DNA from 3 places in the Xanthomonas nasturtii genome. Region 1 is predicted to be linked to each of the others. Evidence: predicted binding sites of a transcription regulator. Region 1 holds the regulator's gene; each other region holds the start of a gene.
The links. The regulator HrcA, encoded in region 1, represses chaperone genes, less so after heat shock. The targets are predictions, from matches to a motif close to TTNGCACTCNNNNNNNNNGAGTGCNAA.
Positions count from the first base shown of each region.

Region 2: the regulator HrcA is predicted to act here: its motif matches at 2,862-2,888, upstream of M3O59_RS02660 (co-chaperone GroES).
Region 3: the regulator HrcA is predicted to act here: its motif matches at 2,155-2,181, upstream of rpoH (RNA polymerase sigma factor RpoH).

Region 1 is NZ_CP142084.2:1,730,125-1,735,038, reverse strand. It holds gene dnaK (molecular chaperone DnaK) at 1-780, opposite strand, end outside; gene grpE (nucleotide exchange factor GrpE) at 922-1,440, opposite strand; gene hrcA (heat-inducible transcriptional repressor HrcA) at 1,540-2,571, opposite strand; gene recN (DNA repair protein RecN) at 2,709-4,373, shown strand; gene fur (ferric iron uptake transcriptional regulator) at 4,557-4,914, opposite strand, start outside.
Region 2 is NZ_CP142084.2:613,523-618,436, forward strand. It holds gene cutA (divalent-cation tolerance protein CutA) at 1-195, opposite strand, end outside; gene M3O59_RS02655 (endonuclease) at 688-2,481, opposite strand; gene M3O59_RS02660 (co-chaperone GroES) at 2,939-3,235, shown strand; gene groL (chaperonin GroEL) at 3,362-4,914, shown strand, end outside.
Region 3 is NZ_CP142084.2:4,246,155-4,251,068, forward strand. It holds gene M3O59_RS18615 (NAD(P)/FAD-dependent oxidoreductase) at 1-451, shown strand, start outside; gene M3O59_RS18620 (trimeric intracellular cation channel family protein) at 504-1,118, shown strand; gene rpoH (RNA polymerase sigma factor RpoH) at 1,269-2,144, opposite strand; gene ung (uracil-DNA glycosylase) at 2,343-3,068, opposite strand; gene M3O59_RS18635 (response regulator) at 3,065-3,907, opposite strand; gene ftsX (permease-like cell division protein FtsX) at 3,916-4,866, opposite strand; gene ftsE (cell division ATP-binding protein FtsE) at 4,863-4,914, opposite strand, start outside.

The DNA of each region.
Region 1 (4,914 bases):
CAGCGCCAACGGATCCTTGCGCAGATCGATGCCCTGATCCTTGTTGAACTCGTCCACCAGGTATTCGATGACGCGGTTGTCGAAGTCTTCGCCGCCCAGGAAGGTGTCGCCGTTGGTGGCCAGCACTTCGAACTGCTTCTCGCCATCGACTTCGGCAATTTCAATGATCGAGACGTCGAAGGTGCCGCCGCCCAGGTCGTACACGGCAATCTTGCGGTCGCCGCCGTTCTTGTCCAGGCCATAGGCCAGGGCTGCCGCGGTCGGCTCGTTGATGATGCGCTTGACGTCCAGACCGGCGATGCGGCCGGCGTCCTTGGTGGCCTGACGCTGGCTGTCGTTGAAGTACGCCGGCACGGTGATCACCGCTTCGGTGACCTTCTCGCCGAGGAAGTCTTCGGCGGTCTTCTTCATCTTCTCCAGCACGCGCGCGGAGATTTCCTGCGGCGCCATGCGCTTGCCATCGCTGGTCTGCACCCAGGCATCGCCGTTGTCGTGCGCCAGGATGCCGTACGGCACGTGCGAGATGTCCTTCTGCACTTCGGCGTCGGTGAACTTGCGGCCGATCAGGCGCTTCACCGCGTAGAAGGTGTTCTTCGGGTTGGTCACCGCCTGGCGCTTGGCCGAGGCACCGACCAGCACTTCGCCATCCTTGGTGTAGGCGACGATCGAAGGCGTGGTGCGGTCGCCCTCGGAGTTTTCGATGACGCGGGCCTTGCCGCCGTCCATGATCGACACGCACGAGTTCGTGGTGCCGAGGTCAATACCAATGATCTTGCCCATGGATACGCTCCTGATGATTCTGTAGCTGTGTCCGGCGACGCCGGGTCTGGCTGAGATGTGGGGGTGGTGCGCAGGTGTTCAAGCCACCGGCGCACATCTGTGTTTCACGCCTGCGCCTGGCAGTTCAGCCGGCGCTGCGATTCAGTCGTGCTTGGCCACGACCACCAGGGCCGGGCGCAGCAGGCGCTCGTTGAGCAGGTAGCCCTTCTGGAACACCTGCACCACGTGGCCCGGTGCGATGCCCTCGGCCTCGCCCTGGCTGATCGCCTGGTGCTGGTCCGGGTTGAACGGCTGGCCGACCGGGTCGAGCAGGGTCAGGCCGTTATCGGCCGCGACCTTGAGCAACTGCTTGTAGGTCATGTCCAGGCCATCGCGCAGCGGGCTGGGCTCGGTGCCGGCGGCACTCAGGCCGGCGTCCAGGCTGTCGAACACCGGCAGCAGCTCGCCCAGCAGCTTCTCGTTGGCGAACTTGCGCGCGTTCTCGACATCGCGGGCGATGCGCTTGCGCTGGTTTTCCAGATCGGCCCGCTCGCGCAGGGCATCGGCCTTGACCAGCGCGATCTCGCTGCGCAGCGATTCGATCTCGGCCTTGAGCGGATCGGTCTCGGGTGGGTTCTGGGACAGGTCTTCGGAGTCGAATTCGGGGTGGTCTTGGTTCATGTGCAGTTCCCGGGCAAGCGGAACGCCCGCCCCAACGTCACCCCGTATGTGGGCGCGCGCGCGCGTTTCAAGCAAAACGATCGCGCCGATCGATGCCGGTTATCGCGTACCGGGCGGTTCCATCGCCGCGCCCAGCACCTGCGCGGCGGTCTGCACCAGCGGAATCAGCCTATCGTAGGCCATGCGTTTGGGCCCGATCACCCCCAGTACGCCCAGCACCTGGCCGTTGGCGGTATACGGCGCGGTAACCAGCGAGACGTCTTCCAGCGACACCATGCCGGTTTCCTCGCCGATGAAGATGCGCACGCCCGGCGCCTGGATGGTGCGTTCGAGCAGCTGCAGGATCTCGCGCTTGCTGGCGAAGGCCTCGAACAGCTCGCGCAAGCGGTCCAGGTCCGACAGGTCCTGCACGCCCATCAGCCGGGTCTGCCCGGCCATCACCATGTCCTCGGCATCGGCCGGCACCAACGCCTCGTTGGCCAGGTCCACGCTATGCGCCAGCAGCTGCTCCATCTCGTTCTTGGCCATGCGCAGCTCGCGCAGCAGGCAGGCGCGGATGTCGGCCAGCGCGCGTCCGGCGAACTGCGCATTGAGATAATTGGCCACCCGTTCCAGCTCGGCCGGCTCATAGGCGCGGCGCGGCTCGATCACCCGGTTCTGCACCTCGTTGTCGGCAAACACCAGGATCGCCAGCACCCGGCGCGCGTCCAGCGCCACGAAATCGATATGCCGGAACGCAAACTGCTCGCGCCGCGGCGCGCTGACCACGCCGACGAAGTGGCTCATCGCCGACAGCATCTGCGAGGCGCTGCCCAGCAGCGATTGGGTGCCGTTGCCGCTGGCAAGCTCGGCGCGCAGGCGGCGCACCTCTTCCTCCCCGGGCGGCTGCATCTGCACCAGGCTGTCCACGAACACGCGGTAGCCATGCGCAGTGGGAATGCGCCCGGCCGAGGTATGCGGGGAGCTGAGCAGGCCGACGTCTTCCAGGTCGGCGAGAATATTGCGAATGGTGGCCGGGCTGACATCCAGCCCCGCGTGCTGGGCCAGCGTCTTGGAGCCCACCGGCTCGCCATCGCGGATGTAGCGCGCAATCAGCGTGCGCAGCAACTGGCGGGCGCGGGGGTCGAGCATGGGTGACTGGGGCGCGCGCATGGGATCATCCGGTGAGACTGGGCATAGATAATGTCTGGCCCCGGGGATGGCAAGCGTCCGATTCCCCGTTGACCCCTTCCACCCTAAGCTTCCCCAAAGCGTTCACACTCGACCTCATGCTCAGACACCTCTCGATCAAGGATTTCGCCGTTGTTCGCGCCACCGAACTGGAATTCGGGCCGGGCATGACCGTGGTGTCGGGCGAAACCGGCGCCGGCAAGTCGCTGATGGTGGACGCGCTGGGCTTTTTGTCCGGCCTGCGCGCCGACAGCGGTGTGGTCCGCCACGGTGCCGACCGCGCCGAACTGTCGGCCGAATTCCAGCTACCGGCCGAGCACCCGGGCCTGAGCTGGCTGGCCGACAACGAACTCGACGACGAAGCGCAATGCCAGCTGCGCCGCATCATCCGTGCCGACGGCGGCTCGCGCGCCTGGATCAACGGCCGCCCGGTCACTTCTTCGCAGCTGGCGGAACTGGCCTCACGGCTGGTCGAAATCCATGGCCAGCACGAACATCAGGCACTGATGGCCCGCCACAGCCAGCTCGCCCTGCTCGACGCCTATGCCCGCAACAGCGCCCAGCGCGAGCAGGTGCGCCAGGCCAGCCAGCGCTGGCAGGCGCTGTTGGACGAGCGCGATGCATTGTCGGCGCAAGGCGATGTCTCCGACCGGATTGGCTTTCTCGAGCATCAACTTGGCGAACTGGAACGCGAGGATCTGGATCCGGCTGCGATCGCCGCATTGGACGTCAATCACCGCCGTCAGGCGCATGCCACCGCGCTGATCGGCGCCTGCGACAGCGTGGCCCAACAGCTCAACGGCGACGACGGCGCCAGCGCCCTGGGCCTGTTGCAGGACAGCCGCCACGATATCGCCCGTGTCGCCGAACACGAGCCACGCCTGGGCGAAGTGGACGCGCTGCTGGACAGCGCCGTCATCCAGATCGAAGAAGCGCTGGCCCTGCTCGACCGCGTGCGCGACGACCTGGAGGCCGACCCGGCCCAATTCGAAGCCATGGAACGCCGCCTGGGCCGGCTGCACGACCTAGCGCGCAAACACCGCGTTGCCCCGGACGAACTGGCCGCGCACCGCGACCACCTGAGCGCCGAAGTCGAGAGCCTGCGCGGTGCGGACGAGCGCCTGCAACAGCTGGACAAGCACATCGAAACCGCCACTGCCGCCTGGCGCAGCGCCGCCGGCGTGCTCAGCGACAGCCGCAGCACGGCCGCCGAGGCGCTGTCGGCCGCCACCACCACGCTGATCGGCGAGCTCGGCATGGGCGGCGGGCAGTTCGTGATCCAGCTGCAGCCGCACGACAGTGCCCGGCCGGACCCCAATGGCGCCGAACGGGTGGAGTTCCTGGTCGCCGCCAACGCCGGCCAACCGCCGCGCGCCCTGCGCAAGGTCGCCTCCGGCGGCGAGCTGTCGCGGATTTCGCTGGCGATCGAAGTGGCCGCGCTCGGCCTGGACAGCGTGCCGACCATGGTCTTCGACGAGGTGGATTCGGGCATCGGCGGCGCGGTGGCCGACATCGTCGGGCAGAAGCTGCGCGCACTAGGCGAAGAACGCCAAGTGTTGTGCGTTACCCACTTGCCGCAGGTCGCGGCCAAGGGCCACGCGCATTACCGGGTCAGCAAGGCGCCGGTGGACGGCATGACCCAGAGCGCGGTCGAACTGCTCGGCCCGCAGGCCCGCCAGGAAGAACTGGCGCGCATGCTGGGCGGCGTGGAAGTGAGCAAAGAGGCCCGCGCGGCCGCCCGCAAGCTGCTGCAGAGCGCCTGATCGGGGCGAGCGGCGCCAAACCGCACTGCGTTGCGCAGGTGCGTCCACTGCTTTGCGCATCTGCGCAACGCTGCACAAAGGGCGGCTGGGGGCATAGACCGGCACCCCCCTTCACAAATGCGCTCTCCAAACGCACAAGGCGGCCGAAGCCGCCTTGTCGCTAACGCACGCGGTGGCGCGTACTCAGCGCAGACGCTTCTTGCGCACGTACAGCACCAGCGAATGCTCTTCCAGCTCGTAGCCGTGCTTGGCGGCTATCTGGCGTTGCAACGCCTCGATCTCTTCGCTTTCGAACTCGATGACGTGGCCGGTGTCCACATCGACCATATGGTCGTGGTGACCGCCGCGGTCCAGTTCGTAGACGGCCTGGCCGCCTTCGAAATTGTGCTTGAGCACCAGGCCGGCGGCCTCGAACTGGGTCAGCACGCGGTACACCGTGGCCAGCCCGATTTCGTCGCCGTGGTCGAGCAGTTGCCGGTAAATGTCTTCTGCGCTGAGATGATGGTGATTGCTCTTCTGCTCGAGCAATTCCAGGATCCGC
Region 2 (4,914 bases), 1.1 Mb from region 1:
GTCCCAGGTCTTGATCAGCAGTTGCACTTCGGTGCTGCGCTCGATCGCGCCGCTCCAGCGGTACAGCGATTGCGCGCCAGGCAGCTGGGTGACGCAGGCCGCCAGCCGCTCTTCAAGCAACGCGTGCGCGATGCGGTCGGCGCTGTCGGCGTCCGGGCAGGTGCTGAACAACAAATGGAGAGAAGGTGCGCTCATTCGACCTGCCAGTGTAATCCCCTGCCTGCGGGGGATCGACCGCCGGTTCCGGAACAGTGGCAACTTCGCTGCCTTCGCCGTGCGGAAGGGCAGGGCGGCCGTGCCTGCGTGCAGCGGCGGCCTGGGGCCGGCAAGTAGCGCGTGCCGCACTGCGCCGGCCATGCCAGGGCTAAGAACGCGGGCTCGGTTGCGAAGACTGGCCGACAACGTCTGCGGCGTGCGTTGCGCGGGCTGCCCCGACGATTATTTCGCTCGCGTGCGAGGAGGCAGCAGTCGTTGGCGAGGCGTTGTTGAAATTCCGCATGTCGGTGCGGAGGCTACGCATTGCCACGCCCGGCGTTAGTTACCAGCATCGGATCCGATCGAGGGCGTGCTGTCTGCTGCGAAGCACGCCGTCGGCACCGGCGCCTGGCCGCCACCGGTTCCCGTACGTCTTTTCCCGCATGACCCAACTCTACCGGCCCGTCGCATCATGCGCCGGGCCGGCGCAGCTCAGTTGGCCAGCTGGCAGCTGGCCGGTCTGGCCGAATTGAACAGACCGGTAGTGGCCCATTCGGGGTGATCCACGAACGGGTTGCGGTTGCCCTGGAAGCTGAAGATCACCTGGTTGCGGGCACGTTCGGCATCGTCCGGCGGGTCGGCCTGGTGCCAGGCCAGCAGCGTGGACAGCAGGCCCATGTAGGCCGGCGAGGCAAAGGTCTGCACGATCTTGCTGCGGTCGTCGGTGAGCTCCAGGTCCGGCTCGGACTGCCCGGTGGCCGCGTCGGTGCCGCCCTCGTAGCGGATCGCCATGTACATCACCGCACGCGCCATGTCGCCCTTGCGCTTGCCCCACACTTCGAAGGTGCCGCCGTTGCCGTCGGGCGTGCGCACCCAGTTGGAATTGCCCGGATAGCGCCCGCTGCCGCCGCCACTGCCGTCGTTGACCTCGGTCACGCGCTCGCCGCAGCTGCTGGTGCAGGTGGCATAGGGCTTGTTGCCGCGGTCGGCGTTGAAGGTGGTGTCGGTCAGGTACAGCATGTGGGTGTCGGTGTAGGGCGCATACGGCAGGCCGCGGTCGCCGGTGGCGCTGCCGAAGCCCAGCGAGTTGGGCCAGGTGTGCTCGCGGTTGTAGGTCAGCCCGCTGCCGGTCCCGGCCCGGTCGCTACCCTTGGCGTAGCTGCGGTTGCGGTAGGCGTCCAGGATGCGGCCGCTGTTGTTGGGGTCCTCGTCGGCCATCTCCAGGATGGTCCAGGTATTGGTGCCGGTGCCGCTGTACGGGTAGACCGTGTGGCCGCGGATGGTGGCGTTGAGCGAGCAGCGCAGCTGGCTGGCATTGGCGGTGTTGACCCGCGAGTAGTAACCGGTGGCGCCGCCGCTGGCAGTGGCCACGGTGAAGGCGATGGCCTGGTTGGCGGCCGGGCTCAGGCCGCTGGCATCGCGGATGGCGCTGGCGGTGATGGCCAGGGTGCAGCGCTCGCCGCCGACCAGGGCGGTGTTGGTGGACAGGGTGAAACGGGTGCCCGTGGTTGCGTAGCTCAGTGCCACGTTGCCGGAACGGGCGCAGCTCAGCGCGAACGCGCCGCTGCTCAACGTCACCGCTTCGCTGAAGCCCACCGCCAGGTCGCCGGCCGCCGGGAAGCCGGTGGCGCCCTGGTTCGGCAAGGTGCTGGTGATCGTCGGTGCGCCCGTGCTGCCGCCACCGCCGCCGCTGCCGTTGAAGGTCTGGCCGCGGTTGCAGGCGCCAAAGGTCTGCGCCGCCGAGCCGGCCCAGCTGAAGTTCGCTTCCGCGCTGCCGGTGCCGGTGAGTTGCAGCGAACTGCCGACCGCGCTGCTGTTGCTCTCGCTGACCGGCAGGTTCTGGCTGGTGACCCCGGCCGCCGGGCCACCGCCGCCGGTGATGGCGCCTTCGTAGCTGAGGAACTGCACCAACTGGCCATTGGGGTCGACCAATGCCACGCCGTCGTTGGGCCCGTTCTGCACGCCGTTGCTGGCGTAGCTCACGGTGGCCAGCCGCACCTGGCTGCCGCAGCTGACCGGGCTGCCGGCCGGCACCGCGGTGTTGGCGTAGACCGTGGCCGCGCTCGGGGCGCTGCCGTTATACAGATAGATGCGGTAGCCGCTCAGCGATTCGCCGGCGGTGGCCACCACTTCCACGCCTTCGCCGCTGTCGCCGGAGGCGCCTGCGTCGTCGTAGTGCAGCTCGTTGATGAAGACCGCCGCATTGGCGGCCGTGGCGCTCAGCGCGAACGCGCAGGCCAGGGGCAGGGTGCAACGCAGGGACACAGCACGGGACGGCAACCTCATCGACAGCTCCTTGTGATCGGGGAATGCGCTCCCGACTGTAAAACGTGCGCATGACAAACGGTGGAACCTGGTTCCATTTCTAGAGCGCGACTGGATGCGCGCCTGGGCCTGCGCGGCATGGGGCACGCGCAGGCTGCGGGGAGATCAGCGGCGGCGCTGCTTCGCGCGGTGTGGCTTCGGGCAAGGAGCGCCTGCATCGGCCCTGCCGCCGCTGCCGATGCGCACGCGCAGGACGCGTTGCGGGCCGCCGCCGCAGTTGTCCTAGCCTCTGGATGAGACCGCGCAGACGAAAAATTTTTTGCGCCCAGCCCTTGAAAGCCGCCCGCGCAGCACAATCTCTGGCCCGCACCCGCTCAGTCGGGTTTTTTCCGCGCGCTGTGCTGGCAGTCGTCATATGCGAGTGCTAACATCGCCGATAATTTCCAGAACAATCAAACACTTAAGAGGGTCTTTCTCTATGAGCATGAAGCCGCTTCACGACCGCGTTGTAGTCAAGCCGATCGAAGCCGACGAAGTTTCCGCCGGCGGCATCGTGATCCCGGACTCCGCCAAGGAAAAGTCCACCAAGGGTGAAGTCGTCGCCATCGGCCCCGGCAAGCCGCTGGACAACGGCAGCGTGCGCGCGCCGGCGGTCAAGGTCGGTGACAAGGTCATCTACGGCCAGTACGCCGGCAGCAGCTACAAGGCCGAAGGCATCGAGTACAAGGTGCTGCGCGAAGACGACATTCTGGCCGTCATCGGCTCAAGCCGTTGACGGCGGGATTCGGGAGTCGAGATTCGGGATTGGTCAGTGCGCTTGGCGCAGCTGATCCCGCATCCCTCCCGGAACCCGCTCTAGCGAATTCCCAATCCCCAATCTCAAATCCCGGAGTTTCAGACAATGGCTGCTAAAGACATTCGTTTCGGTGAAGACGCACGTACCCGTATGGTTCGTGGCGTCAACGTGCTTGCCAATGCCGTGAAGGCAACCCTTGGCCCGAAGGGCCGCAACGTCGTGCTCGAGAAGAGCTTCGGCGCGCCGACCATCACCAAGGACGGCGTCTCCGTCGCCAAGGAAATCGAACTGGCTGACAAGTTCGAGAACATGGGCGCGCAGATGGTCAAGGAAGTCGCTTCCAAGACCAACGACAACGCCGGCGACGGCACCACCACCGCCACCGTGCTGGCCCAGGCCCTGATCCGCGAAGGCGCCAAGGCCGTGGCCGCCGGCATGAACCCGATGGACCTCAAGCGCGGTATCGACCAGGCCGTCAAGGCCGCCGTCATCGAGCTGAAGAACATCTCCAAGCCCACCACCGACGACAAGGCGATTGCCCAGGTCGGCACCATCTCGGCCAACTCGGACGAGTCGATCGGCAACATCATTGCCGAAGCGATGCAGAAGGTCGGCAAGGAAGGCGTGATCACCGTTGAAGAAGGCTCGGGCCTGGAAAACGAGCTGGACGTGGTCGAGGGCATGCAGTTCGATCGCGGCTACCTCTCCCCGTACTTCATCAACAACCAGCAGAGCCAGTCGGCCGATCTGGACGACCCGTTCATCCTGCTGCACGACAAGAAGATCTCCAACGTGCGTGACCTGCTGCCCGTGCTGGAAGGCGTGGCCAAGGCCGGCAAGCCGCTGCTGATCGTGGCCGAAGAAGTCGAAGGCGAAGCGCTGGCAACCCTGGTGGTCAACACCATCCGCGGCATCGTCAAGGTCGTGGCCGTCAAGGCACCGGGCTTCGGCGACCGTCGCAAGGCGATGCTGGAAGACATGGCCGTGCTGACCGGCGGCACCGTGATCTCCGAAGAAGTGGGCCTGGCGCTGGAGAAGGCCACCATCAAGGACCTGGGCCGCGCCAAGAAGGTGCAGGTTTCCAAGGAAAACACCACGATCATCGATGGCGCCGGCGACTCGGCCGCGATCGAAGCCCGCGTCGGCCAGATCAAGACCCAGATCGAAGACACCTCGTCCGATTACGACCGCGAAAAGCTGCAGGAGCGCGTGGCCAAGCTGGCCGGTGGCGTTGCAGTGATCAAGGTCGGCGCCTCGACCGAAATCGAAATGAAGGAAAAGAAGGCCCGCGTCGAAGACGCCCTGCACGCCACCCGTGCAGCCGTCGAAGAAGGCGTGGTCCCGGGCGGTGGTGTGGCCCTGGTGCGTGCGCTGGTGGCCGTTGGTAACCTGACCGGTGCCAACGAAGACCAGACCCACGGCATCCAGATCGCCCTGCGCGCCATGGAAGCCCCGCTGCGCGAAATCGTGGCCAATGCCGGCGAAGAGCCGTCCGTGATCCTGAACAAGGTCAAGGAAGGCACCGGCAACTACGGCTACAACGCGGCCAACGGCGAGTTCGGCGACATGGTCGAATTCGGCATCCTGGACCCGACCAAGGTCACCCGTTCGGCGCTGCAGAACGCAGCCTCGATCGCCGGCCTGATGATCACCACCGA
Region 3 (4,914 bases), 2.3 Mb from region 1:
TCGCGCCGGCCGCGTGCTGGTGGAGGCGGACCTGAGCGTGCCCGGCCACCCGGAAATCTTCGTCGGCGGCGACCTGGCGTCGGTGCAGCAGGGCGGTCGCGCGGTCCCAGGGGTAGCGCCGGCGGCCAAGCAGATGGGCAAGCACATCGCCAAGGCGATCCGCGCGCGTCAGCGCGGTCAGGCGACAGCCGCGTTCCGGTATCAGGACTTCGGCAACCTGGCCACGATCGGCCGCATGGCCGCCATCGTACATGTGGGCAAACTCAAGCTCTCCGGCATCGTCGCCTGGTGGTTCTGGCTGGCCGCGCACGTGTACTTCCTGATCGGCTTCCGCAACCGTTTCGTGGTGCTGGTGAACTGGGCGATGGCCTACTGGAGCTACCAGCGCGCCGCACGCATCATCTTCGGCGGCGCCACCGACGACCCGCCGCCCAACAGCAAGGACGGATGACAGCGCCACAGGCCGTGCGCGATGCTGTGCAGCCTGATTCAACGGCCTGATCGTGGCAACTGTCCTGTTCGTGCTGGATCTGCTCGGCACCTTCGTATTCGCCCTGAGCGGTGCGACCGTGGCAGTGCGCAACCGCCTGGATCTGTTCGGCGTGCTGGTGCTTTCCTGCGCGGCGGCAGTGTCCGGCGGCATCGTGCGCGATGTGCTGATCGGCGCCACCCCGCCGGCTGCGCTGGTGCAGCCGCAGTATTTGCTGGTCGCCTGCCTGGCCGGCGTTGCCGGGTTTTACTGGCACGCAGCGGTGGAGCGGCTGCGCAACCCGGTGCAGATTTTCGACGCGGCCGGGCTGGCGCTGTTTGCGGTCTACGGCACCAGCAAGGCGCTGGACTATCACCTCAGCCCGTTGAGCGCGACATTGCTGGGCATGCTCAGCGGCATCGGCGGCGGCATCGCGCGCGATCTGCTGGTCGCACGCACATCGGTGGTCTTGCAGGCCGAACTGTATGCCGTTGCCGCACTCGCCGGCGGCGGCCTGGTCGCGATCGGGCACGTGCTCGACCTACCGCAGGCCTGGTCATTGGCGACCGGCGCCGGCGTGTGTTTCGGCCTGCGCTTCATGGCCATCCGCTACGGCTGGCATCTGCCGGTGGCGCGCCTGCCGGAATAGCGCGCGCGGGCGCAGCGTGTGGTCGATCATCGGCGAACGAATACGATGAACACCCACGCATCTTCGGACTCGACGCAGCACCGGCCCCCCACATGCAAACGGCCCGGTAAACCGGGCCGTTTGTGCAACACCTGGGGCATGATCGAAGGATCAGGCCACGAACAGTGCCTTCATCTTCTTCAGCGCATTCGCCTCGATCTGGCGGATACGCTCGGCCGACACGCCGTACTCGTCGGCCAGCTCCTGCAACGTCACCTTGGACTCCGAATCCAGCCAGCGGCGCTTGACGATGTCGCGCGAGCGCGTATCCAGGCCGGCCATGCCTTCGCGCAGCAACTGCAGCTGATTGTCTTCGCTGTCGTGCCGCTCATACGCCTGCGACGGGTCTTCTTCGTTAGCGACCAGATAGCTCACCGGCGACGGCGGGCCGTGATCGTCGTCTTCGTCCGACGAGGCATCGAAGCCGATGTCGCGACCGGACAGACGCGACTCCATCTCCATCACTTCACGCTCGGAGACGTTCAGATCCTTGGCGACTGCCGTCACTTCGGAGGCATTGAGCCAGCCCAGGCGGGTCTTGGACTTGCGCAGGTTGAAGAACAGCTTGCGCTGAGCCTTGGTCGTGGCGACCTTGACGATGCGCCAGTTCTTCAAGATGAACTCGTGCATTTCGGCGCGGATCCAGTGCACTGCGAAGCTGACCAGGCGTACGCCCATTTCCGGGTCGAAGCGCTTGACCGCCTTCATCAGGCCGATATTGCCTTCCTGGATCAGGTCGCCCAGCGGCAAACCGTAGCCGTTGTAGCCGCGGGCCACGTGCACCACGAAGCGCAGGTGGGAATGGACCAGTTCGCGCGCGGCATCCAGATCCAGCTCGTCGCGGAAGCGGCGGGCCAGAGTCTGTTCCTCATCGACCGACAGCACCGGGATCTGGTGCACGGCACCGATGTAGGCGTCCAGCGAACCGAGCGCACTGGGAATCGGGAGATTGTTTGCCACAAGGGCAGTCGAGGTAGTCTGGTTCATAGGCACCATCTTAGCAGTCGAACTATTGGACTGCCGGGTACAGAAAGAGTTCCCAGCATTCCATTTATAGAACGTTCGGGCTTATTGCATAGCCGGTGTTCTACAACCCGGCACCCCGAATTCAGCCCTTACGCTATCACTCCGGCCCTGCGTAAACCGTGACAGATCGGGTGCGAAATGGGCTGTTGGCAACGCCGTTCAGCCGCCGGCCGAGGTGGTGTCCAGCGCGTTGCGCGGCGGCAGCGACCAGTCGATCGGGCCGATCCCGCGCCGCTGCAGATGTTCGTTGGTCTTGGAGAAATGCTGGCAGCCCAGAAAGCCGCGATGCGCCGATAACGGCGAAGGATGCGGCGCCTTGAACACCCGATGGCGCGCCTGGTCGATGACCTTGCCCTTGGACTGCGCGTAGCTGCCCCAGAGCAGGAACACCAGGCCTTCGCGCTCGCGGTTGAGGGTCTCCACCACATGGTCGGTGAAGCCTTCCCAACCCTTGTTCTGATGCGCGCCGGCAAGGCCCTGCTCCACCGTCAGCACCGCGTTGAGCAGCAGCACGCCCTGCCGCGCCCAGGGCATCAGATAGCCGTGATCCGGCCGCGCGATGCCCAGATCGTCCTGGATCTCTTTATAGATGTTGAGCAGCGACGGCGGCACCGGCACGCCCGGCAGCACCGAGAAGCACAGCCCATGCGCCTGGCCTTCGCCGTGATACGGGTCCTGGCCCAGGATCACCACCTTGACCTGATCGAACGGGGTGGCGTCGAAGGCGGCGAAGATCTGCGGGCCAGGCGGAAACACCCGCGCGCCGGCCGCCTTGCGCTGGCGCAGGAAAGCGGAAAGCTCCTGCATCTCCGGGCGCAGCAACCAATCGCCCACTTTTGCCTTCCACGACGGTTCCAGCTGGATACGTCCTTCCACCTCACTCATAGCGTGACAGCCTGATCCTCGAGGCGTGCCAGACGCAGTTGGAACAACACCTTGGTCACCAGCAAGCGCTCTTCGATCGGCTTTTGCACCAGATCGTTGGCGCCGGCGCGCAGCAGTTCGGACTGGTTGCGCGGATTGGTGTCGCCGGTCATCACCAGCACCGGCAGGCGGCGCTTGCCGTAGGCGAAATCGATGCGGATGCGCTCGACCACATCGCGCCCGTTGAGCTCGCCTTTTAGGGTCACATCGGTCAGTACCACGTCGATGCGACGCTCGGTGCGGCCCAGCGATTCGGCCGTGAGCAGCGCAAAGGCGTCTTCGGCGGTGAGCACATGCACCACCTTCAGGCTCTGGCGCTCGAGCATGCGCTTGGTCGCCTCGGCCACCACGCGGCTGTCTTCGATGTAGAGCACGGTGGCGCCAACCACCGGCTCGGGCTGCACATAGCCACGGATGAAGGTGGCCAGGGCTTCATGGCCCAGCGCCTTGTCGAAATAGTCGGTGACGTACTCGGTGAAGCGGCGCTCCACCAGATGCTGCTGCGCATCGCCGGACACCACGATCACCGGCACATACGCCTGCCCGGCCGCTTCGCGCACGCTGCGCGCCAGGGTCAGGCCGTCGCCATCGGGCAGCGATAGCGAAGTAGTGACCAGATCCACCGCGCCTTCTTCCAGCGCCTGACGCGCTTCGGCAATGCTGGAACAGCCGATCACCTGCACATTGGGCAGGTCGCGCTTGAGCACGTCGGCAATCAGCTTGCGCACCAGTTTCGAGCCATCGACCACCATCACGCGCGGCGCGTCGCTGATCAGGTGTTTGAGATCTGGTGGATGCATGGCAGGCCTCAGGTCTCGGTGGGACGGGTCTGGCGAAGGAAATGGCCGGTCACCAGCCAGGCGCCCAGCCAACCCAGCACCAGGGTGCCCACCAGCACCATCGCAGAATGCAACAGATCCAGACCGTGCAGGGTAAAGGAACTGCCGTAGCTGTCGGCCAGGGTCGCCAACGGCGCACGCAACGCCAGGCCGGAGGCAGCGATCAGAGCGAGCGCAACCGCGCCGGCGCCCAACCCGTACCACGCACCCAGATACAGGAACGGACGACGGATGAAACCGTCGCTGGCGCCCAGCAATTGCAGCACGCCGATCTCTTCGCGCCGCGACTGGATATCCAGCCGCACCGTGTTGCCGACCACCAGCACCGCACCGATGCCGAGCAGGGCCGAGAGCACCTGCACCAGGCGTTCGCCGAACTGCAGCCAGCCATCCAGGCGTTTGCGCCACAGCGCGTCGTGCTGCACCTGATCGGTCTGCGGCAAGGCCTGCAGCGCGCCGGCCAGTTGCGCGTCGTCGGCCGCATCGGTGGGGGTGACGATCAACAGCGTCGGCAGCGGGTTCTCGCCCAGCGCATCGGCGGCTTCGTCGAGCTTGGCGCTCTCGCGCAGCTCGGCCAGGCCTTGCTCGGGCGAGCGCACTGTCACCTTGGCCACATCCGGGCGCGCGCGCAGCTCGCCGGCCAGCGCCTTCGCGGCATCGGCGGCGACATCGACCTTCAGGAACAGATTGATTTCGCGTGACTGCTGCACGCTGCCGGCCAGCAGCTTGACGTTGTCCAGCGCGATCGACAGCCCCAGCGGCAAGGCGAGCGCCAACGCCATCACCACGATGGTCAGCAGCGTCGCCCACGGCTTGCGCATCGCGCGGCCCAGGCTGAAGGCGATGCTGTGCAGATGGTGATCGATCCACACGCCGAAGCGCGAGGGCGCGACGGCTCCAGTATTGGCGGGTTTGCTCATTCGGCCAGATCCTGCGGCGAGATGTCGTCGACCAGGCGGCCGTGGTCC